Regions from separate parts of the Romboutsia sp. Marseille-P6047 genome, predicted to be linked through region 2. Evidence: riboswitches for the same ligand, from Rfam matches in the RefSeq annotation. Region 2 holds a riboswitch; each other region holds the start of a gene.
What was found. A riboswitch is a leader RNA that binds a small molecule or an ion and turns the genes downstream of it on or off. The one in region 2 is predicted to bind lysine.
Positions count from the first base shown of each region.

Region 1 (7,751 bases), on a different contig from region 2:
TGCTAAACTATATGGTATGATTTCTGAATCTATGAGCAATACATCTACTGTTCGTTCTGTATTTATAATAGATGATAAACAAGTTTTAAGAACTATTCTTTACTATCCTCTAACAACTGGAAGAAATATTCCAGAGATAATAAGAATTATAGACGCACTTCAAGCATCTGATAATGATAATATAGTTACTCCAGCTAACTGGCTTCCAGGTATGCCGGTAATTTTACCTCCACCTAAAACATGGAAGGATTTGAAAAAAAGAATAAATAATTGCGGAAAAGAATATTCATGCTTAGATTGGTACTTATGTTTTATGCCAGGTAAAGATGTAAAAGAAATAGAACGTTCTCAAACTATACCTTATTTAAATAGACCTCCTATAAACGGTCCTGATGAACAGTCTAATGTTACTAATAGTAATTGCCCTGATCTTCAACCAATTGTTATGGAGTATGTTTTAGGCAATCCGAAAAATGTTGACCCTAACTTTTTAGACGCAGTTATTTATGCATTTGTTGAAATAAATCCTGATGGTTCTTTATTAGTCCCTACACCAAGATATTTAGAGTATTTGGTTTCTCTAAAAAGATATAATCCTCAACTACAAGTAATTGCTGCTATTGGAGGATGGGGTGCTGAGGGATTCTCAGATGCAGCTTCAACACCTAAATCTAGATATGATTTTGCTAGACAGGTTAATAGACTTATAAATAATTATAACTTAGATGGTATAGATATTGACTGGGAGTATCCAGGTAGTAGTGCCTCTGGTATAAAATCAAGTATTAATGATAGAGAAAACTTTACATTATTATTAACTGCCATTAGAGACGTAATTGGTGATGAGAAATGGTTAAGTGTTGCTGGTACTGGTGATACTGGATATACAAATAGAAGTGCTGAAATAGATAAAATTGCTCCTATAATAACTTATTTTAACCTTATGAGCTATGACTTTACAGCAGGTGAAACTGGAGAGAGAGGACGTAGACATCAAGCTAATTTATATGATTCAGACCTATCTTTATCAGGTTATAGTGTTCATGGAATGGTTCAAAATCTTATACAAAATGGAATGCCTTCTGAAAAAATACTATTAGGAGTTCCTTTCTATGGTAGATTAGGAGCTACTACAACTGTATCAAATGACGAACTTAGAAGAAATTATATAAATAAGAATGGATATCAATATCAATTTGATAACGAAGCTAGAGTTCCTTATCTTATAAGAGATGGTCAGTATGCTATGTCTATAGAAAATGATTTATCTATATATTTAAAAGGTCAGTATGTATTAAATAACTGTTTAGGAGGAATATTCGCTTGGCAGTCAACTTATGATCAAGCAAATATATATGCTAGAGCTATGTATGAGTCAATAAATAGCCCAATAGCATTTGCAGATGAATTAGAAGATATCTATGGAGAAATTCCTGATTAAATCATAAAATAATAAGACCCTAATGAGTATACATTAAGGTCTTATTATTTTTTTATAAATCTATAGCTTTTTTAGCTAATTTATCAGCTTCTTCATTATACTTATCACCACTATGAGCTTTAACTTTTACAAATTTAATATTTAGTTTATTTTTTATTCCATCATAGAATCTTTTATATTCTATTGTTCCCTCTTTATTAGTTTTCCAAACTCCAGTACACCATTTTTCAATACCTTCGTAGTCAAAGTATAAAATTAGATTTTCTATATTATTTTCTAGGCAATAATTCATAGCTAGTTTTGATGCTTCTATTTCACCTGCGACATTTCTCATAGTTACTAAAGACTCATCATTACCCTTTATGCTGTATGTTTTTTGAACTTGTCCATTTTTTAGTATAACAACACCTGAGCCATATTCTCTTATACAATGTTCATAACTACCATCTACATATGCCTCTACGGTGTTATCTTCATTCGAAAAAATAATTTCTTTCTTTCCATATATATACTCTTCTGCTTCATCTTTAGATAAAAAGCTTTTGTATTCTGCTCCTGAAAACCCATTTACTTGAGACTTACATTCATCCCAAGTATTATATATTCCTATGCACTTACCTTTTCTGACTGCATAAAATTTTTTTTTACTCAATATTATCACTCCTATAAGCTTACAATTATTTTTATACCGCTTGTAATCAATAATTATTGTAACTTAAACTTTATTTTTTTTAAAGTTATATTTTGTCACTTCCATATGTTATTACTTTATGGTATAATTTTTTATGAATAACGAATATAACTAATGATAGAGGTCGCGATATTAATAAGTAGTTCTGTGGAGGTAAGCACGTTGAAGCAAAACAAAAGGTAATATTGCCGAAATATACAAGTGAAGCTTTAAGCTTGTATGTTGGGGTTATACATAATATGTATAACACTGTCACAATAATTTGTGGAGTACTATCTTTAGATTAAGTCATATACTAAAAAATGATTAAGTCTAGAGTAGAAACTTCTACTCTATTTTTTTAGCTAAAATTTAGATATCAGGTTATATTCATAAAAATCAAGGAGGTCTATCATGACATCATCAAGAGAAAAAAAACAAGCAACCTTATTTGATGCAGTTTTATGTATCGGTTTCTTAGTTGCGACCTTAGTAACATGCTTAGTCATTCTAAAAGATTATGAAATTTCAGCTCATATTCCATTAATATTAGGTGGAGTTTTTGCTGGCTGCATATCTATATTTAAGCTTGGGTTTACTTGGAAAGAATTAGAAGAAGGAATTTTAGAAACTATTAATACTACAATGCAATCTATTTTAATACTTTTAGTTGTAGGTATATTAATAGGTACTTGGATTATAAGTGGTATAGTTCCATCAATGATTTATTGGGGACTTAATTTATTATCTCCAAGTATATTTTTAGTAGCTACTACTGTAATATGTGCTATCGTATCAATTTCTACAGGTTCATCTTGGACAACAGTAGGAACTATTGGTATAGCATTGCTTGGTATAGGAAGTGCATTAGGCATGCCAAGTAGCTTAGTAGCTGGTGCAATTATTTCAGGAGCATATTTCGGTGATAAAATGTCTCCACTTTCAGATACAACGAACTTAGCTCCTGCAATGGCTGGAACTAATTTATTTGATCATATAAAACATATGTTATATACTACAATTCCTGCTCTTTTAATAGCGCTTATAATCTACGCTATATTAGGAATGAAGTATGCAGGAAGCCAAATAGATACAGCTCAAATAACAGAAATACAAAATGCTTTACTATCTAGCTTTAATACTTTATCTCCATGGTTATTCTTAGTGCCAGTTGGAGTTATAGCTATGGTTATCCTTAAAGTACCAGCAATACCCGCACTAATGATCGGAGCACTAGCTGGAGGATTTGTAGCGGTATTTTTCCAAGGAAGTTCAGCTGCAGATGTTATTGTAGCTGCTAAAGTAGGATATACTTCAAATAGTGGTATGGTATTTGTAGATGAATTACTTTCTCGTGGAGGACTGGAAAGTATGCTAGATACAGTTGCACTTATGATGTGTGCATTAGTAACTGGAGGTATACTTGAAAAGTCAGGAATACTACAAGCACTTGCTAATTCAATATTAAAAGTAGCAAAAGGAACATTCGGATTAATTGCTGCTACAATTTTCACTGCTATTGGAACTAATTTAGCTGTAGCTGATCAATACCTAGCAATAGTAATTCCAGGAAGTATGTATAAAGATGCATTTAAAAACCAAGGATTAGCTGCTAAAAATCTATCTCGTGCTTTAGAAGATAGTGCTACAATCACATCACCATTAATTCCATGGAATACATGTGGAGCTTATATGTCTGCCACAATGGGGGTTGGGTGTTTTGCATTTTTACCATTTGCATTCTTCAATTTACTTTGCCCTATAATATCACTATTTTATGGTTTAACAGGAATAAGTATAGAAAAAATATCAACTGAAGATAATACTGAGTCTGTAAAAGAGGCTATAGTATAAATATAATAAAAGGGTTGTCTATTTAGACAACCCTTTTTCTAATCCCCTTTTTAGGTATATTTTAGAATGGATTAATAATACATCAAATACACAAAGTTTAAGTAAAGATAGTATTTGTGTAAATTCTCTTGTAGATAATAATTTAGGTAATGTAATAAAATTGATACTAAAGACTTAGGTAATTACTCAAAATCTTCAGTCATAGTTTATACAAAGGATAACAAAATACATTCAATTTCCATAAAATGAAAAGATTTTGTATATGAAATTTTTCAAAAACCTCTACAAAATAGTAAGAATATCTAAATATTGTTCTAGACATAAAAAAGAAATCCCATAACATTTAAATGTATTGAGATTTCTTTTTTTATTTATATTATAAGCTGTAAACTAGTCCTGCTCCTGGTCCTAGTGGTAATCCTAATGTCATCCATAATACTAACATTATTATCCATCCAACTAAGAATATTAAACTGTATGGTACCATTGTTGATATTAAAGTTCCTATACCAGCTTTTTTATCATGCTTTTGAGCAAATATAACTATCATTGCAAAGTAACTCATAAGTGGTGATATTATATTAGTAGTAGAATCACCTATTCTGTAAGCAACTTGAGTTAACTCTGGAGATATACCAAGTTTCATGAACATTGGTAAGAATACTGGAGCCATTATAGCCCATTTAGCTGAAGCTGATCCCATGAATAAGTTTATAAATCCTGCAAATAATACGAATACTATTATTAGAACTATAGAGTTCATATTCATTGAACCTAGTAATTCAGCACCTTTTAATGCTAATATTGTACCTAAGTTAGTGTATGAGAAGTAGCTAACAAATTGAGCCATAACAAATGCTAATGCTATATATGATCCCATCGAAGCCATTGACTTACCAAGTTCAGCACCAACATCTTTCTCATTTTTAAATTTACCTGATAATTTTCCGTAAACAACTGCTGCCACGAAGAATATTATTGCTATTAATACAACTAATCCATTCATTAATGGTGAATGATCTATTATTGAATTTGCAAATGTATCTGCTTCTAAGTTTCTTAATACTGAGTTTGGCATTAATACTATTGCAACTAATGCTGCTAACATTAATAATACTACTGTATTAGTAATTTTTAATGCTCTTTGTTCTTCTTTAGATAAGTTTTGTAAGTTTTTATCTTCTTCTGATAATTGAGATTTACCACTGAAAGATCCTAATCTAGGTTCAACTATTTTATCAGTTATAAACCAACCTAATCCTGTTATTAAGAATGTAGATGCCATCATAAAATACATATTTGATGCTGCTTGTACTGTATAGTTTGGATCTAACATTTGAGCTGCACCAGTAGATATACCTGCTAACATTGGATCTATTGTTCCTATTATTAAGTTAGCACTAAATCCTCCAGAAACACCAGCAAACCCTGCTGCAAGTCCTGCAAGTGGATGTCTACCAAATGACATAAATATTAATGCTGCAAGTGGAACTAATACAACGTATCCTGCATCACTTGCTATATTTGACATAACTCCTAAAAATACAACCATTGGTGTAACTAATTTTGCTGGAGTTACAGAAACTGTCTTTTTAAGTAAAGCAGATATGTATCCACTTCCTTCTGCTGTACCTATACCTAACATACCTACTAAAACAACCCCAAGTGGTGCAAAGTTTATAAAGTTAGATATAGCATTTTCTAGCATATAAACTATACCTTCTCTTGATAGTAAGCTTACTGCTGTTATTGTTTGGAATTCAACTTCATTAGTAGCTCTATTTATAAGTTCTCCTTCTGCTGAAAGACCTACACCTGCTGCTACTGCAGATATAATCATAATTGCCACACAGAATAATGCAAATAATGTTATAGGATGAGGAAGTTTGTTTCCTACTACTTCTATTCCATCAAGGCATTTTTGAAATACACTTTTTTTCTCTTGCGTTGATTTAACCGCTCTATCCATATTCTTTCCCTCCCTAATAATAAGTTCTTATTTTTAATAAATAAATTAATTTTTATATACTAATTATATCAACCTAAAAATAATTGTCAACTTTATTTTTAAAATTTTCTATAAATTTCAACAATAATACTTTATTTATTAATTTTAGTTATTTTCCAAATCAACTTTTATTATTAGAAAATTTTAAATTTTATACTTATGATAAAAAAAATAATAAACCCCTGTTAAATACTACTTTACAAGAGATTTATTTTAATATAAAAGATTTATATGTATAATACATTTCCTACATATATTGAAAGTTATATATAATTTTTCTTCATTTTTTAAAAAAGTTTAATTTTTATTATTTAATCATTAAAGTATCTTATCTTTATTTATTAAATAATTTATATTAAAATACTTTATTTTAAAAGTTTTTTGTAAATCACCCATATAACGTACTCTACTACTCAAAGTTCGTTTTTTTATTTCTTCATTTATATAATTTTCAGCTTTTTTCATATCTTTAATTTGTATACTTTTTAAACTTTTTGAAATATCCATAATGGCAGATTTTATAATTTCATCTCTGCATCTTTTAAAATGAGCTTCCATATTCTTATACATATTACTTCTATTCATACTAATAATTCTACATCCATGTAAATCTTTTTCAAGCATCCTTAAAGTAGTTTTATTACTTCCACTATTAAGTATAACAAAGCAACCATAATCATATTTACTCCTTAATATACGTCCTAAAGCTTGCTTTATTTTTATAGCTAGCTGAGGATAGTTTATTCTGTGATAAGGTATATTGTATTTATGCATTATAGTTGAATACAAAGGATCTTTGGGGTTTAAGTTTGGTATTTTATCCAACGTAGCACATATAAGTCCATCTCCCGGAACATCTACACCTTCAAAACAGCCTTTAGAACCTAATACTACACATTTTTTATTTATATCTTTAAGTACATTTATACCTTTTTTGTCACTATAAATTTCTATATCTTTTTCATGTAAGTAATTCTTTAAAACCTCATAAGTCTTAGTCTGCCTGTCCTTACTATTAAATAGACATAAAGTATGCCCATTAGTTATATCACAAATATCACTTATAATCATACTTATTTCATCTATAAATGAATTATTTTTATAACTACAAATATCATTTACACTAATTAAAGATAGCCTCCTTTTATAATCATAAATAGGTTCTATTACTTTTTCTAAATTATTAACTCTATTTATTCCTAACGTTCTTTTAAAGTAATCCATCTTATTTCCTACACTTAATGTAGCTGATAAAAATATTCCTGTAGATAAAGAACTTAGTATATTTTCTTCAAATAAGTCTGCTATATTTAATGGAACTACTCTAATTTCAAAATACTTAAAGTTTTTATCTATATCTACTATTCTCGCAAAATTATCATCTTCGCTATATTCTAAAAAGGCTTGAATAGTATTTCTTATATCTTCCATATCCTTAAACCTTGACTTACCAAATTTATATACATCAGATTCTTTATCACAACTATCATCTTCCATATTTCTATCAATAGCTACTAATATTGATGTAATATTTCTTAATATAGTTTCACAGCTAATCTTTATTCTTTCACTATATGGATTATATGTAATACTTGCATACTCTCCATTCTTTTTTATCTTTCCAGCAACTTCATTTGATTGTAGATTTAACTCCCATCTTAAATTATACATACTTAAATTACTATACTCGCTAGTTTCTCCATAAATAAGTAGTGATTGAATTTCTTCTACTATTAAGTTTATATTTGTACTTATTTTATCTTTAATAGTTCTATCTA
Region 1 covers NZ_UWOT01000005.1:63,697-71,447, forward strand. The annotation lists gene EIH23_RS06635 (peroxiredoxin) at 1-1,441, shown strand, start outside; gene EIH23_RS06640 (ribonuclease H family protein) at 1,494-2,102, opposite strand; lysine riboswitch at 2,243-2,415, shown strand; gene nhaC (Na+/H+ antiporter NhaC) at 2,526-3,965, shown strand; gene EIH23_RS06650 (AbgT family transporter) at 4,342-5,934, opposite strand; gene EIH23_RS06655 (helicase C-terminal domain-containing protein) at 6,292-7,751, opposite strand, start outside.
Region 1: another riboswitch for lysine. It lies ahead of nhaC (Na+/H+ antiporter NhaC); the one in region 2 lies ahead of EIH23_RS09895 (YfcC family protein).

Region 2 (7,751 bases):
ACAAACATCTAAAGATAAAGAAATGGTAGTTCTTTTAATGCACGATACTTATGGAAAAGAAGAAACAGCAAAGTCTTTACCACAAATAATAAAATATTTTAAAGAAAATGGATATGAGTTTAAAACTCTTTCATAGAAGACAAAAAGATGGACGTAATATACAGTCCATCTTTTTTATTAAGTTTATTATTTTTACTATATATAAATTAAAAACTACTTAAGTTCTTTTAGAATTAAAGAAACATCCTTAAGAGTTACATTATCATAAACTCTTCCATTTATAGTAATGACTGGAGAACGACGACATGAACCAACACACCTTGATGAATCTAAGCTAAACTTTAAATCACTACTAGTTTCACCACATTTTAAACCTAGCAATTCTTCAAATTCAGCAAGTATATTACTACTATCATTTTTAGCACATGCACCACTTAAACATACTTTTATTTTGATTTCACCTTTAAGGTCAGTTGTAAAGTAAGAGTAAAAATTAACTAAGTCATGAATCTTATCAAATGAAATGTTTAGTTTTTTAGAAATATATTTTTGAACTTCATTTGAAAGATATCCAAATATTTTTTGCGCATAATGTAAAGTACGAATTACATTATCCTCGCTTTTATCAAGTGAATTTATAAATATATCTAACTCCTCAAATGATTTACTATTACGAGAAATAAAATCACACATATAAAACTCTCCTTTATATATTATACAGATTAAACTATACAATTAATAAATATACTAAAGGCATTGTAACAATAAGTACTAAAATATTAATTAAACACCTTAATATAATAATTATTATTAATACCCTTAAATTACTAGTATAAACTTTATAAGAAATAACATTAGTAAAGAATATATTAAAGTACTTATATAATTGATATTTAAACTTATAAGTAATTATCTAAAATTATAAATAATTAAATTAGGATTATTAAATAAATGAAAATATTTGATTATCAATAAAAATAATGGATAAATAATAAAGGACATAAAGTTATAAGAAATAGGAGGTTAGATATGAATTTTAAACAGATTGCTAAAGAAGTTTTAGAAAATGTTGGTGGCAAAGATAATATAAAAGATGTTATACATTGTCATACAAGATTACGATTTACATTAATAGATTTTAGTAAAGTAAATAAAGAAAATCTTTCACAAATAGAAGGAATTATAACTGTAGTAGAAAGTATGGAACAGTTACAAGTAGTTATAGGAAGTAAAGTAGATAAAGTATTTAAAGAACTAGAACCTATGGTTGGTAAAACTAAGAATAAAAATAATGAAGAAATTAAAAAAGGTTTTTCATTAAATAAGGTACTTACAACTATTGCTCAGATATTTACGCCGATTATATATGCACTAGCTGGTTCAGGAATGATAAAGGGGATATTAGCAGTTATATCTATGTACTACTTAAATAAGCATAATATAGATATAAAGCAAAATGATACATATATTATCTTAAATGCAGCATCAGATGCAGTGTTTTATTTTTTCCCAATAATACTTGGATATACAGCTGCTAAAGTATTTAAAACACATGAAATTATATCAATGGTACTTGGTGCAACTCTATGTTATCCTAGTATAGTAGCATTAATGGCAGAAGAGAGAGTAGTAAGTTTATTTAATATTAGTATTACAAAAGCAAGTTATACTTCATCAGTAATACCGATAATTATTGCAATTTGGATGTTATCTTTCTTAGAGAAATTCTTAAAAAAAGTAATACCAGATGTAATTGAAATGATAATGGTTCCTACACTTTCAATATTAATAATGGTTCCATCCACTTTATTAGTATTTGGGCCAATAGGAATATATATAGGTAATGGAGTTAATTGGTTCTATCAATTACTTATGAACTTTAGCCCAGTTCTTTGTGGAGCATTTATAGGTGGAATGTGGTGTGTATTAGTTATATTTGGAGCTCATAGACCAATATTACCAATAGCAATAAATGATATAGCTCAAAATGGACGTCAAAATTTACTAGCATTTGCAGGAGCAGCAAATTTCTCACAAGCAGGAGCAGCATTAGGTGTATTTTTAAAATCGAAAAATAAATCACTAAAAACAGTTGCTTTATCGGGGAGTATAACTGCTTTATTTGGTATAACAGAACCTGCAATTTATGGAGCTAACTTACGCTTAAAAAGGCCAATGATATGTGCAGTAATATGCGGTGCAATAGGTGGTGGAATAATGGGATATGGAGGAGCATTTGGTATAGCATTTGCAAATCAAGGTGTACTTACAATTCCAGTATATGCACAAGCTGGAGCTAAAGGATTTTTAGCTTACTTAATAGGATGTGTTTTTGCATTCTTTGGTTCAGCACTACTTACATATATAGTTGGATTTAAAGATATAGAGGAAGAGCAAGAAGAAACTTTAAAAGAGGTTGCTTAATATAGACATTAGGAGGACGTAGTATGAAAAATACATTCCCGAAAGATTTCTTATGGGGGGCATCATCTTCAGCATTTCAAATAGAAGGTGGATGGAATGAAGATGGAAAAGGAATGACAGTTGCAGACTTTAATTCATTTAAAAAGTCAGAAATTCAAGCAGACAGTAAGGTAGCTAGTGATTTTTATCATCACTGGAAAGAAGACATAGATCTTATGAAAGATTTAGGGCTAAATATATATAGATTTTCGCTATCATGGGCTAGAATTATACCCACTGGAGATGGAGAAATAAATCAAGCTGGAATAGACTTTTACAATAAGGTAATAGATTATTTAGTAGAGTGTAATATAACTCCATTTGTTACCTTATATCATTTTGATTTACCATATGCATTAGTTGAGAAGTATAATGGATGGGAAGCTAGAGAATGTACATTTGCATTTGAAAGATATGCAAAGATTTGCTTTGAAAACTTCGGAGATAGAGTTAAGTACTGGCAACCACATAATGAACAAAATTTAATGATGCGTGTAAAAGAGCGTATGAATATATATGAAACTGATAATTATAAAGTTGAAAAAATGAGAGCACAGATGGATTATCATATGTGTTTAGCTCACGCATTAGCAACAATAGCTTGCCATAATATGGTTGAAGGTGGGAAAATAGGGCCATCAATATCGGCTACAGTAACTTATCCATACTCAAATAAGCCAGAAGATGTATGGGCAGCAAAATTAAATGATAACTTTAAAACTAATTATTTATTAGACATGCACTATAATGGACAATACCCAGCATATTATATGAATTACTTAGAAAAACTTAACATAGTTCCTAATATGCTTGAGGAAGATAAAGAAATACTTAAAAATGCTAAAATGGACTTTATAGCATTTAACTATTATCGTACACTATGTGCAAGACATCTTGAAGCAACAGAAGAAAATCCAGTTGGAACTCGTGTTAGTGAGATAGATTATGATTTATATGGATATTTTAAAATTGAAAAAAATCCTAACTTAAGTGCAACAGAGTATGGAGCGCAAATAGATCCTGTTGGGTTAAGAATAGCATTAAATGAATATTACAATAAATATCATTTACCTCTTATAATTACAGAAAATGGTCTTGGAACAGCAGATACATTAACTGAAGACGAAAGAGTCCATGATGATTATAGAATTAATTACTTAAGAGATCATATAGATGCTTGTAGAAAAGGAATTGAAGATGGTGTAGAGCTAATTGGATACTGTCCTTGGTCAGTAATTGACTTATTAAGTTCTCATCAAGGGTTTAAAAAACGTTATGGATTTGTATATATCAATAGAGAAGATCATGATTTTAAAGATTTAAGGAGAATTAAAAAAGATAGTTACTTTTGGTATAAAGAAGTAATAAGATCTAATGGGGAAAAATTATAGAAATATATTAAGGCTGAACTAAAGTAGTTCAGTCTTTTATGTTAAAATGATATAAAATTAGAAAAATCTGAAAATAAAGTTAATGTTCACTTTACAATAGAAATAATATAGGTTATATTATATATAAATTAAAAATTAAATAAAAAAGATAGAGGTTGCGATCTTTAAGAGTAAATTTACAGAGTTAAGCACAGTGAAGTAAATTGAAAGGAAATATCGCCGAAACATATAACTGAGGCTTTAAGGTTATATAGTTGGGATTATGTAGAATATGCATAATACTGTCATAAATTTTATGATGAGCTATCATGACAGATATATTTTAATAAATTGGTATTTCAATTTGTAAATTATTTGAATGAAAGAATATAGTCTTGAGTGATTTCGCTCAAGACTTTTTTGTATTTAAGAAAATTATAAAAATAAAAGGGAGTGAAAGTATTGAATTTAGCACAAGCAAGAACAGAAAGAGAAAATAAAAGAGAATTAAAGGTACCTCATACTTTAGTAATCATTACTTCAATAATTATACTTGTATCAATTGCAACTTATATTGTACCAGGAGGGGCTTATGAAAAAGTAGTAAAGGTGGTAAATGGAAGTGAAAAAACAATAATTGTAGATGGCTCATTTAAATATATTGAAAGTCAGCCACAAGGAGTATTTGAAGTTTTACAAGCACCAGTAGAAGGTATTATTGGTGGTGCAGAAATAATAGCATTTTTATTTGTAGTTGGGGGAGCATTTAATTTAATTACTAGAACTAAAGCAATAGATTTTGGAATAGTGAGAGTTACTAATATATTTAAAGGAAAAGAAATTTTAGTAATTCCAATGCTTACATTTTTATTCTCATTAGGTGGTGCTGTATTTGGAATGAGTGAAGAGGCAGTTCCTTTTGTAGCAATAATTGTACCTTTAGCGCTATCTTTAGGATATGATAGTATAGTTGCAGTTGGAATTACATATTTGGCTTGTGAATTAGGATTTTCATCAGCTATGCTTAATCCATTTACAGTAGGTATTGCACAATCAATAGCAGAAATACCGATGTTCTCAGGAATAGAATATCGTACAATTATTTGGTTTATAACTACTTGTATAGGAACTGTATTTTTAATGATGTATGCATCAAAAATTAAAAAGAATCCAAAACTTAGTTTAGTTTATGAAAGTGATCAAATTAAGCGTGCAAACTTAGGTAACTGTGGAAGTGAAAATGAAGATTTTAGAATGTCACATAAAATAATATTACTTTTATTGGCATTATGTATAGGAATAATTGTATGGGGAGTATTAACTCAGGGATTTTGGATTCCTCAAATAGCTGCAGTATTTTTAGCAACTGGACTTATGAGTGGTTTTATTGGAAAACTTGGAACTGATGAAATGGCAGATGCATTTATAGAAGGTGCAAAGGGAATGATAGGAGCAGCTGTTATGTTAGTATTTGCTAGAGCTATAGTAATAATTGCAGAGAATGCTAATATAATAGATACAATTTTATATAATTTATCTCAATTAATTGGTAACTTACCACCAATGATAGCAGCTTATATAATGTATCCTATACAAATGTTTATAAACTTCTTTGTTAGTTCGGGTTCAGGACAAGCAGCACTTACAATGCCAATTCTTGCACCACTTGGAGATTTAGTTGGAATATCTCGTCAATTAACAGTATTGATATATCAATTGGGAGATGGATTTTCTAATACACTATTCCCAACATCAGGAATATTAATAGCTTGCTTGGGTCTTGCAGGTGTGCCTTATGGAAAATGGTTAAAGTGGGTTTTACCACTTCAAGGGATATTATTTATATTATCACTTGGTTTTATAACAATCGGATCACTAATGCAATGGGCATAAAATAGATGGACATTCTAGTCCATCTATTTTTTTATTATTTTTACTTTTTTGTGTAAAGTGACACAGAAATGACACAAAAATGACACAAATAGGATTAAGTTTATATGTATAATATTGTAAGGTATTTATTGTAAATATATATGAGAGGATTTAGAAAATGAAGATGATTAAGAAAAAAATTACATTACTTTTAAGTGGTTTAATTATATTAAGCCTTACAGCATGTAGCACAAATAATACAAATGAAGTAGAAGATAAAGAATTAACAGAAAATATAGTGAATGAGAGTTCACATTATCCTGTTACAATAACTACATATAATTATGAAAAAAAACCTGTAGAAATAACTTTTGAAAAGTCACCTGAAAAGGTTGTAGCAGTATATCAAAATTCAATAGAAACATTACTAGCATTAGGTTTAGAAGATAAGATAGTAATGGCTTCTGGATTAGACCATGAAGTTAAGAGTGAATATAAAGAAGCTTTTAATAAAGTAAATTATTTAAAAGAATTTGCACCATCTAAGGAAACTATTATAATGGAACAACCAGACTTTATATTATCTTGGTACTCATTATTTGATGAGAAGAATTTAGGTGATGTGGACTATTGGCATAAAAATGGTACAAATACATATATGTCATTAAATAGTGGAGCAGTAGCAAGTAGAAAAGTGGAAAATGAAAAGATTGATATATTAAATTTAGGTAAGATATTTAATGTTGAAGATAGAGCTAAGGATTTAGTAAATGAAATTGATTTAAAAGTAAAATCTGTAGCTGATTCAGTAAAAAATAATGAAAAGCAAACTACTTTAATAATAGAATATATGGATGGACAGATATATACTTATGGAGCAAGTACATTAGGTGGAGATATGGTTTCAATTCTTGGAGGTGAGTTATTAAATCCTAATGGTGGAAATATAAGTGAAGAAGATTTAATAAAATTAAATCCAGATTCAATATTTGTAGTATATATGGATAGAAATGACGAGAATGTACCTAAAGAAGCTGTAGAAAATATTTTAAATAATAAGTCACTTGCAAGTTTAGATGCTGTAAAAAATAATAGAATAAATGCTATTGCATTAGGAGAAATGTACTGTAGTGGAATAAGAACAATAGATGGAATAAATACATTTGCAAATGGATTATATCCAGATTTAAATGAGTAGGCTAATTATATGGATAAGAAAGCTATAATAAGTAAAAGTAGAATAAATATAAATGAAGGAGCACCTATGTATGTAGGTGTTTCGCTAATATTATTATTAATATTAGCTTTATCTATAGGATTTGCAGTGAATTTAGGTTCTGTTGATATAAGTATAAAGGAAGTTTATAGTATTATTTTTTATAAAATATTTGGAATAGGAAATGAAGAAATATTATCTAATGGAGCAGTACATGATGTAGTTTGGTTAATAAGGTTACCTAGAATTATATTAGCTATGTTAGTTGGTATAGGATTATCAGTTGTAGGAATTGTAATGCAGGCAATTGTGAAGAATCCGCTCGCAGACCCATATATACTAGGGATATCATCAGGAGCATCACTAGGTGCGACAATATCGGTTATGCTTGGAGTAGGAGCCATATTTGGAAGTAATGCAATAGGTATATGTGGATTTATTGGAGCACTTGTAACATCAATGCTTGTATTATTAATAGCTAATATTGGTCAAAGAGCAAATTCTATAAAACTTCTTTTAGGAGGTATGGCGCTTAGTTCGGTTTGTAGTGCATTCTCTAGCTTTATAGTTTATTTTGCTAATGATGCTCAAGGAATGCAGACTATAACATTTTGGTTAATGGGAAGTGTAGCTGGTGCAAAATGGGAGCAAATAATGTTTATAATGCCATTTGTTTTAATAGGGACTATATTCTTTTTAACTCAACATAAGATATTAAATTTAATGTTATTAGGAGATGAAGTATCTATAACATTAGGAACAGATCTTCATAAATATAGACATGCTTATTTAATAATAGCATCTTTGATGATCGGAATTTTAGTTTACGC
Region 2 covers NZ_UWOT01000008.1:83,991-91,741, reverse strand. The annotation lists gene EIH23_RS09915 (polysaccharide deacetylase family protein) at 1-136, shown strand, start outside; gene EIH23_RS09910 (NADH-quinone oxidoreductase subunit NuoE family protein) at 214-693, opposite strand; gene EIH23_RS09905 (PTS transporter subunit EIIC) at 1,030-2,424, shown strand; gene EIH23_RS09900 (glycoside hydrolase family 1 protein) at 2,448-3,854, shown strand; lysine riboswitch at 3,996-4,168, shown strand; gene EIH23_RS09895 (YfcC family protein) at 4,296-5,726, shown strand; gene EIH23_RS09890 (ABC transporter substrate-binding protein) at 5,884-6,903, shown strand; gene EIH23_RS09885 (FecCD family ABC transporter permease) at 6,913-7,751, shown strand, end outside.

Region 3 (7,751 bases), on a different contig from region 2:
CTGCTCCTGCTACATTTAATTTCCCATTCGGATAATTTTCAACTTCTACATAAGGATTTGAAACGTATCCTTTTACATTCCCTTTTGAATCAGATGTAACAAGTATTGTTCCTATTGGACCTCCACCTTTTATTATAACTGTTACTTTATCTCTTTCATTTTTCATCATTAAGCCCATCATTGATGTTGCTGTTAGCGTTCTTCCTAATGCTGCAGTTGCAACCTTAGTTGTATCATGTAAACTTCTTGCTTCTTCAACTAAGTCTCTAGTAGTTGCTACGAAGGCTCTAATTTGTCCGTTTCCTGCAGTTGCTCTTATTACATAATCTTTCATTTCGTATTCCTCCGATAAATCCTAATTATTTCTTACATACAAAGAATATTCTTTCACTGTCATCTTTAGGACTTTCAAAAGTAAAGTCTCCATATGTTTTTATTTTATTAAATCCTACTTTTTTTAGTAGGCTTATTATTTCTTCTTCCTTGTATGCTCTTTGTAAATGAGTTTCTTCAAATCTATCAAATCTCTCATCTTCTTCATCTCTTATAAAGAATGCTAACTCCATTTCAACTAAGTTCTCTTCTTCATCAAAATAATTTTGCCACATATAGGCTATATCTTCTCTATTTTCACCGTACATATTATTTCCTAATACAGTTGATAGTTTATAAAATGAACTTATATCAAATATAAATAATCCATTTTCTTTTAATAGTTCATATGACTTAGAAAATACATTTTCTAAGTCTTCATCATAAGTTATATAATTAAATCCATCACAAGCACATAGAATACAGTCAAGGTTTGGTATATCAAAATCTAATTCAGCAATATCTTGTTGAAGTAGTACTAATTCAACGCCTTCATCTTCACCTTTTTCTCTAGCTACACTAAGCATTTCTTCTGATATATCTATACCCGCAATATCATAATTCTTCTTAGTTAAAGGTATTGTTAAGTTACCTGTTCCACATGCTAATTCTAATATATTTTTAACCTGTGCATCTTCATTCTTTATTATATTCTCTATATAGTCAACCCATCCGTCATAATCAACTTCATTCATAAGTTCATCGTATACGAATGCAAAATCTTTATACTGATTCATCCTCTTTATTTTTGTCCTCCATCATCTTTTTCTTTTGTTTTTTTCGTGATGTAAGTATTCCACCAATTCTGCCTGCTTCTTTTGCAGTAAGACCTGCCCATCCACGTTCACTAACCTTATCTAATAAGCCTAGTTCTGATGCTATCTCATATTTCATTATATCATTATCTGTCAATGGCTTTAGCTTCTTTTTATTAGCTCCTTTTTTAGTTCTTTCACATTTTTCTATAAGTTCTTTATTTAATTCATTTTTTTCCATAAAAACACCCCTTCTTTTCTGTATTTTTATCATCTAGACAAAATTTATACAAAAAACAAAGGGGTTAATTTTTAATTTAGTAATTTTTTAGCTTTTAATAATTTAATATATATTTCTAAGGCATTTAAGAAAATTTTTTCATCAAAATTGAAATTAATATTATGAAGTCCATTTATATATCCTTTTTCTTCATTTCTAGAACCTAACATAAAAAATAATCCTGGAACTTCTTTTTGATAGTATGAAAAGTCCTCCGATATCATTAAAGGGTCTAACTTTATTATTTTATCTTCACCTATTATATTTATAAATTCATCATACAACTTTTTATCATTATTTACAGCAGGATAAAAATCTCTTATCTCTGCATCAATTTTACAATTATACATAACTTCACACCCAGATACAACTTCCTTAATTCTCTTTTTCATATGTGCGTAAGTTTCTGGACTAAATGTTCTCATAGTTCCTTCTAAATATGCATTTTCAGCAACTATATTTCTTACAGATCCTGCATTTAGTTTTCCTATTGTAATTACTCCATTATCTATAGGACTTAAGTTTCTAGAAACTATACTTTGTAAATTGCTTATTAAGCTAGAAGCAACTACAGTAGCATCTATTCCATTTTGAGGCATAGCTCCATGGGCACTTTTAGCAGTTATATTTATATCTATTTCTGCTCCTTGTGCTAAGAAATAACCATCTCTTAAACCAATATATCCTTCTGGTATTTCAGGATATATGTGTAATCCATATATTTCATCTACATTATAATCTTTGAGAACACCTTGTTTTATCATTTCTTCAGCTCCACCAGGCGCTTCTTCTGCTGGTTGAAATATAAATACAATATTATCATTTAAATTATGCCTATTATTATTTAGATATTCTATTAATCCAAGTAAAATACTCATATGCCCATCATGTCCACATAAATGCTTAACTCCATTTTCAGTACTTAATGCGTCAATATCTGATCTAAATGCTATAGTTTTTCTAGGATTTTTTCCTTTTATAATACCTACCGTACCAGTTTCTATATAAACACTATATTCTATTCCTAATTTATCTAAATAACTTCTTATATATTTTGATGTATTATATTCTTTTCTACCTATTTCACCAATATTATGTAATTTATTTCTATGATTTTTCAGTTTTTCAAACAATGCCTTTATGTCATTCATATTTTTCTTCCCCCTTGAGTGAATTATTTAAACTATGTTTTTGTTAACATGAGAAAAAGTGCTTAGCTAAACCACCTTTAGCAGTTTCTTTATATTTATCCATCATATCTATACCTGTTTCCTTCATAGTTTGAATTACTTGATCTAATGTTATAAAATGTGTTCCATCTGTCAATAAAGCATAGTTAGCTGAGTCTAAAGCTCTTTCTGCTCCGATAGCATTTCTTTCTATACATGGAATCTGAACATACCCATATACCGGGTCACATGTCATTCCTAAGTGATGCTCTAATGCTATTTCAGCTGCATACTCTATTTGCTCAGTAGTTCCACCTTTAAGATATGCAATAGCTGCAGCAGCCATAGAACATGCAGCACCGATTTCACCTTGACATCCTACTTCAGCACCTGAAATTGATGCATTGTATTTTATAATATTTCCAATCAATCCTCCTACTAATAATGCCTCATTTATTTGATTATCAGTATATTCACCATGGTCTTGTAAACTTAAAAGTACCCCTGGTATAACTCCTGCTGAACCACATGTTGGAGCTGTAACTATCATATTTCCAGAAGCATTTTGCTCTGAAGCAGCTAATGCATAAGAAAATAACATAGTTGTAAATTTATTACTTTCTAAATATTTATTATAAAAGTCTTTAGCACGCCTTTTTAATTGTAACTTGCCAGGTATAAATTCGGTTGATTCTAATCCTTCTTTTATAGATCGTCTCATCGCTATTCTTATATTATCTATATATTCAAAAACATCGTCATCTTCATTTTCTAAAACATAATCCAATAAGGTTTTATTATTTTCATTACACCAATTCATAATATCTGTCATTGTAGTCAAAGGGTATTGTTTACTAATATTTGATGTATTTTCATTTTCTTCTTTTAAACTTCCTCCGCCTATTGAAAACACTGTATACTCATCTATCACATTATTATCTTTATCTAGAGCCCTAAATGTCATTCCATTTGGATGGAAATCTTTTATTTCATCTGGTTCCCATATTATTTCAACACTTTTAGGTTCTAATGTTTTTTTTATAATATAATCTGTCAAGTGACCTTCCCCTGTTGCCGCTAAACTACCATATAAATTTACTCTAAAACTATCTGCATTATGATTCTTATCTCTAAACTTTTTAGCTGCTCTTTGCGGACCCATTGTATGAGAGCTTGACGGACCACAACCAATTTTAAATAATTCTTTTAAAGTATCCACTAAATTTCCCCCTTATATTGTGATAATTAGTATATTCCTTCAATTTTAATTATATCTTTTTGTCATATTATTAGATACAAATTATTCATTAAAATTTAGAATTTTTTCAACCTAATTTCATTATTTGCATTAAAATTTAGAATTTTCTAAAATTTAAATTGATTTTTAGAGATTTATACATTAAAATTATACTAAATTATTTATAGTCTCTTAACCTATCGTAGAGGCGCTGTAATTATTAGTAACTAATTGTAGCTGGCAAGCGTTAATAATTAGAGAAAGGAATTATAGCCGAAGATATATCTTGGCAAAGGTATTTTCTGGGATTGTATAGAATATATACAATACTGTCACTTATCTTAAGTGTTGAGCTACAAGGTTTACTTTTATGTATTTTAAAACGTACAAAGTATACCTTTGTACGTTTTTTTAATTGTATGTATTTTATATAACTTTGGTAAATATATATTAAATTGGGGTGATTAAAATGAAAAAGATAAATGTGGCAATAGTTGGTGCTACTGGTATGGTTGGTAGAACATTTTTAAAAGTGTTAGAAGAAAGGCATTTTCCAATAAAAAATCTTTATTTATTTTCATCTGCTAAATCAGCAGGTTCTGTAGTTAAATTTGCAGGAAAAGAGTATATAGTTGAAGAATTAACTAAAAACTCTTTTGATAGAGATATACAAATAGCATTATTCTCTGCAGGTGGATCTATAAGTGAAAAATTTGCACCTATTGCAGCATCTAAAGGAGCTATTGTAGTAGATAATTCCAGTCAGTGGAGAATGGACCCTAATGTTCCATTAGTGGTTCCTGAAGTTAATCCTGATGCAGTTAAAGATCATAAAGGGATTATAGCTAATCCAAATTGCTCTACTATACAAGCTGTAGTTCCATTAAAACCACTTCAAGAAAAATATAAAATAAAAAGAGTTATTTACTCTACATACCAAGCTGTATCTGGTTCTGGTGTGAGAGGAGTTAAAGATTTAGAAAATGGTGTAAACGGAGAAGCTAATAGCTTTTATCCTCATCAAATAGCCTTTAACTGTCTTCCTCATATAGATGTATTTACTGAAAATGGCTATACAAAAGAAGAGATGAAAATGGTAAACGAAACTATGAAAATATTTAATAACTATAACTTAAAAGTCACTGCTACTACAGTTAGAGTTCCTGTTAAAAACTGTCATAGTGAATCTATAAATATTGAGCTTGAAAATCCATTTGAACTTAATGATGTAATAAATGATTTAAAAAATGCAGATGGTGTTATTGTAATAGATAATCCAGAAAAATTAGAATATCCTACAACAATTGATGCAAACGGTAATGATGAAGTTTTTGTTGGAAGAATAAGAAGAGACTTTAGTATCGATAACGGATTAAACTTCTGGTGTGTAGCTGATAACATCAGAAAAGGTGCTGCTACTAATGCAGTTCAAATAGCTGAGTTGCTATTAAAATATAATTTAGTTTAAATTTATTAAAAATTATTTTTAATTTTTATATTTTAAGGGGGATATCGTTATGATATTTAAAGGATCTGCAGTTGCTTTAATTACTCCATTTGATGAGAATGGTAGAGTTAACTATGAAAAACTTGGTGAATTAGTTGAATTTCATATAGAAAATAATACAGATGCTATAGTTGCTTGTGGTACTACAGGTGAAGCTAGTACTCTTGATGATGAAGAGCATCTTGCTGTTATAAAATATGTTATAGATAAGGCTAATAAAAGAATACCTATCATAGCTGGCACTGGTGGAAATGATACTATTCACTCTATTTATATGTGTCAACAAGCTGAGAAATTTGGAGCAGATGCTCTTTTAGTTATAACACCTTATTATAATAAAGGAAATAAATCTGGAATAAAAAAACACTTTGAAACTATAGCCTCTAGCGTTAATATACCTATAATAATGTATAACGTTCCTAGCAGAACTGGTGTCAATCTTGCTCCTAGTATGGTTTCTGAACTTGCTCAGGTTAAAAACATAGTTGGTATAAAGGAAGCTAGCGGAAACTTAGCTCAAGTTGCTGAAGTTTGTAGATTAGTTCCAAAAGATTTCGCTGTTTACTCTGGTAATGATGATACTATATTACCATTATTATCTCTTGGAGGCCATGGTGTAATATCAGTACTGGCTAATATTTGTCCTCAAGAAACTCATGATTTAGTTTATAAATTCTTTGAAGGAGATATAAATGGTTCTAGAGAACTTCAACTTGGAATGAAACCTCTTATAGATGCTTTATTTATAGAGGTAAATCCTGTTCCAGTAAAAACAGCTGCTAATTTACTTGGATTCGAGGTTGGTGGTTTAAGACTGCCTCTTGCTGAAATGGATCCTAAAAATGTAGAAGTTCTAAAGCAACAATTAGTCAATTGTGGACTAAAATTACAGGAGGGAACATGCTAAAAGTAATAATAAATGGATGTAGTGGAAAAATGGGAAGAGTTTTGGCTAACTGTGTTAATGAGGACTCTAATTTAGAATTAGTTTGTGGGGTTTCTCCTCAAAATAACAATGATTTAGGATTTAAAGCATACTCTTCTTTTGACTATGTTAGTGAAAATGCTGATGTTATAATAGATTTCTCACATCACTTAGCTTTAGATGAAGTTTTAAGTTATGCATTAAAAACTAAAACTCCACTAGTTATAGCTACTACAGGTTATAATGATGAAGAGTTTGATAAGATTTATAATGCATCTAAAGCTATACCTATATTTCACTCTTATAACATGTCTTTAGGAGTTAATGTATTACTAAGATTAGTAAAACAGGCTGCTAAAGCACTAAGTGATTTTGATATAGAAGTAATCGAAAAACACCATAATAAAAAGGTAGATGCTCCAAGCGGTACCGCTGTAATGATAGCTAACTCTATTAAAGAGGTTTTACCAATGTCAGAAAATAAATATGGGCGATATGGGCGTGAAGCTAAAAGAAAAGAAAATGAAATAGGTATACACGCTATTAGAGGTGGAACTATTGTTGGTGAACATGACGTAATATTTGCTGGTCATGATGAAGTTCTTGAAATAAAGCATACGGCCCAATCTAAGGACATATTTGCAAAAGGATCTATTACTGCTGCTAAATTTTTAGCTAATCAAGATCCTGGATACTATAACATGGATAATATATTTTAATTAAGACATAATCAAGGGGGAATTCAACTTATGATAAATTTAAATGATGCTTATGAAATTGCAAGATTTATAAAGGACTCAGAAAAGCAAACACCTGTAAAAATATATATTACTGGTAAGCTTTTACGTTTAAAAAGAAACGATAAATTTAAAGTTTTTGGAGGTAATGGTTCTTATACTTTAATCGGAGATTATAATGTTATAATGAATGAGCTTGAAAGTATAAAAAACCATATTGACGATATTCATATAGAATATGATAGAAGAAACTCTGCTATCCCTATGTATAACTATTTACATGAAGAAGCAAGAATTGAACCAGGTGCACTTATAAGGGATATGGTTACTATCGGTAAAAATGCAGTTATTATGATGGGAGCTGTTGTTAATATAGGAGCTGTTATAGGTGAAGGTTCTATGGTAGATATGAATGCAGTAATCGGAGCAAGAGGCATAATAGGTAAAAATGTTCATCTAGGAGCTTGTTCTGTTGTAGCAGGTGTTTTAGAACCACCTTCTGCTACTCCAGTAGTAATAGAGGATGATGTTGTTATTGGTGCTAACTGTGTTATTTTAGAGGGTGTAAGAGTAGGTAAAGGTGCTGTTGTAGCTGCGGGTTCTGTTGTTACAAAAGATGTCGAACCTAATACAGTAGTTGCTGGTTCACCTGCTAAATTATTAAAATTTAAGGATGAAAAAACTTCATCTAAAACACAAATATTAAGTGATTTAAGGAAATTAGATTAATATATCATTTACCAGCCTAAATGATAAAAGCTATAAACAA
Region 3 covers NZ_UWOT01000003.1:117,413-125,163, reverse strand. The annotation lists gene hslO (Hsp33 family molecular chaperone HslO) at 1-334, opposite strand, end outside; gene EIH23_RS04305 (class I SAM-dependent DNA methyltransferase) at 360-1,109, opposite strand; gene EIH23_RS04300 (small, acid-soluble spore protein, alpha/beta type) at 1,096-1,368, opposite strand; gene EIH23_RS04295 (M20 metallopeptidase family protein) at 1,440-2,558, opposite strand; gene EIH23_RS04290 (L-serine ammonia-lyase) at 2,602-3,795, opposite strand; lysine riboswitch at 4,009-4,177, shown strand; gene EIH23_RS04285 (aspartate-semialdehyde dehydrogenase) at 4,283-5,281, shown strand; gene dapA (4-hydroxy-tetrahydrodipicolinate synthase) at 5,331-6,227, shown strand; gene dapB (4-hydroxy-tetrahydrodipicolinate reductase) at 6,221-6,964, shown strand; gene dapD (2,3,4,5-tetrahydropyridine-2,6-dicarboxylate N-acetyltransferase) at 6,995-7,711, shown strand.
Region 3: another riboswitch for lysine. It lies ahead of EIH23_RS04285 (aspartate-semialdehyde dehydrogenase); the one in region 2 lies ahead of EIH23_RS09895 (YfcC family protein).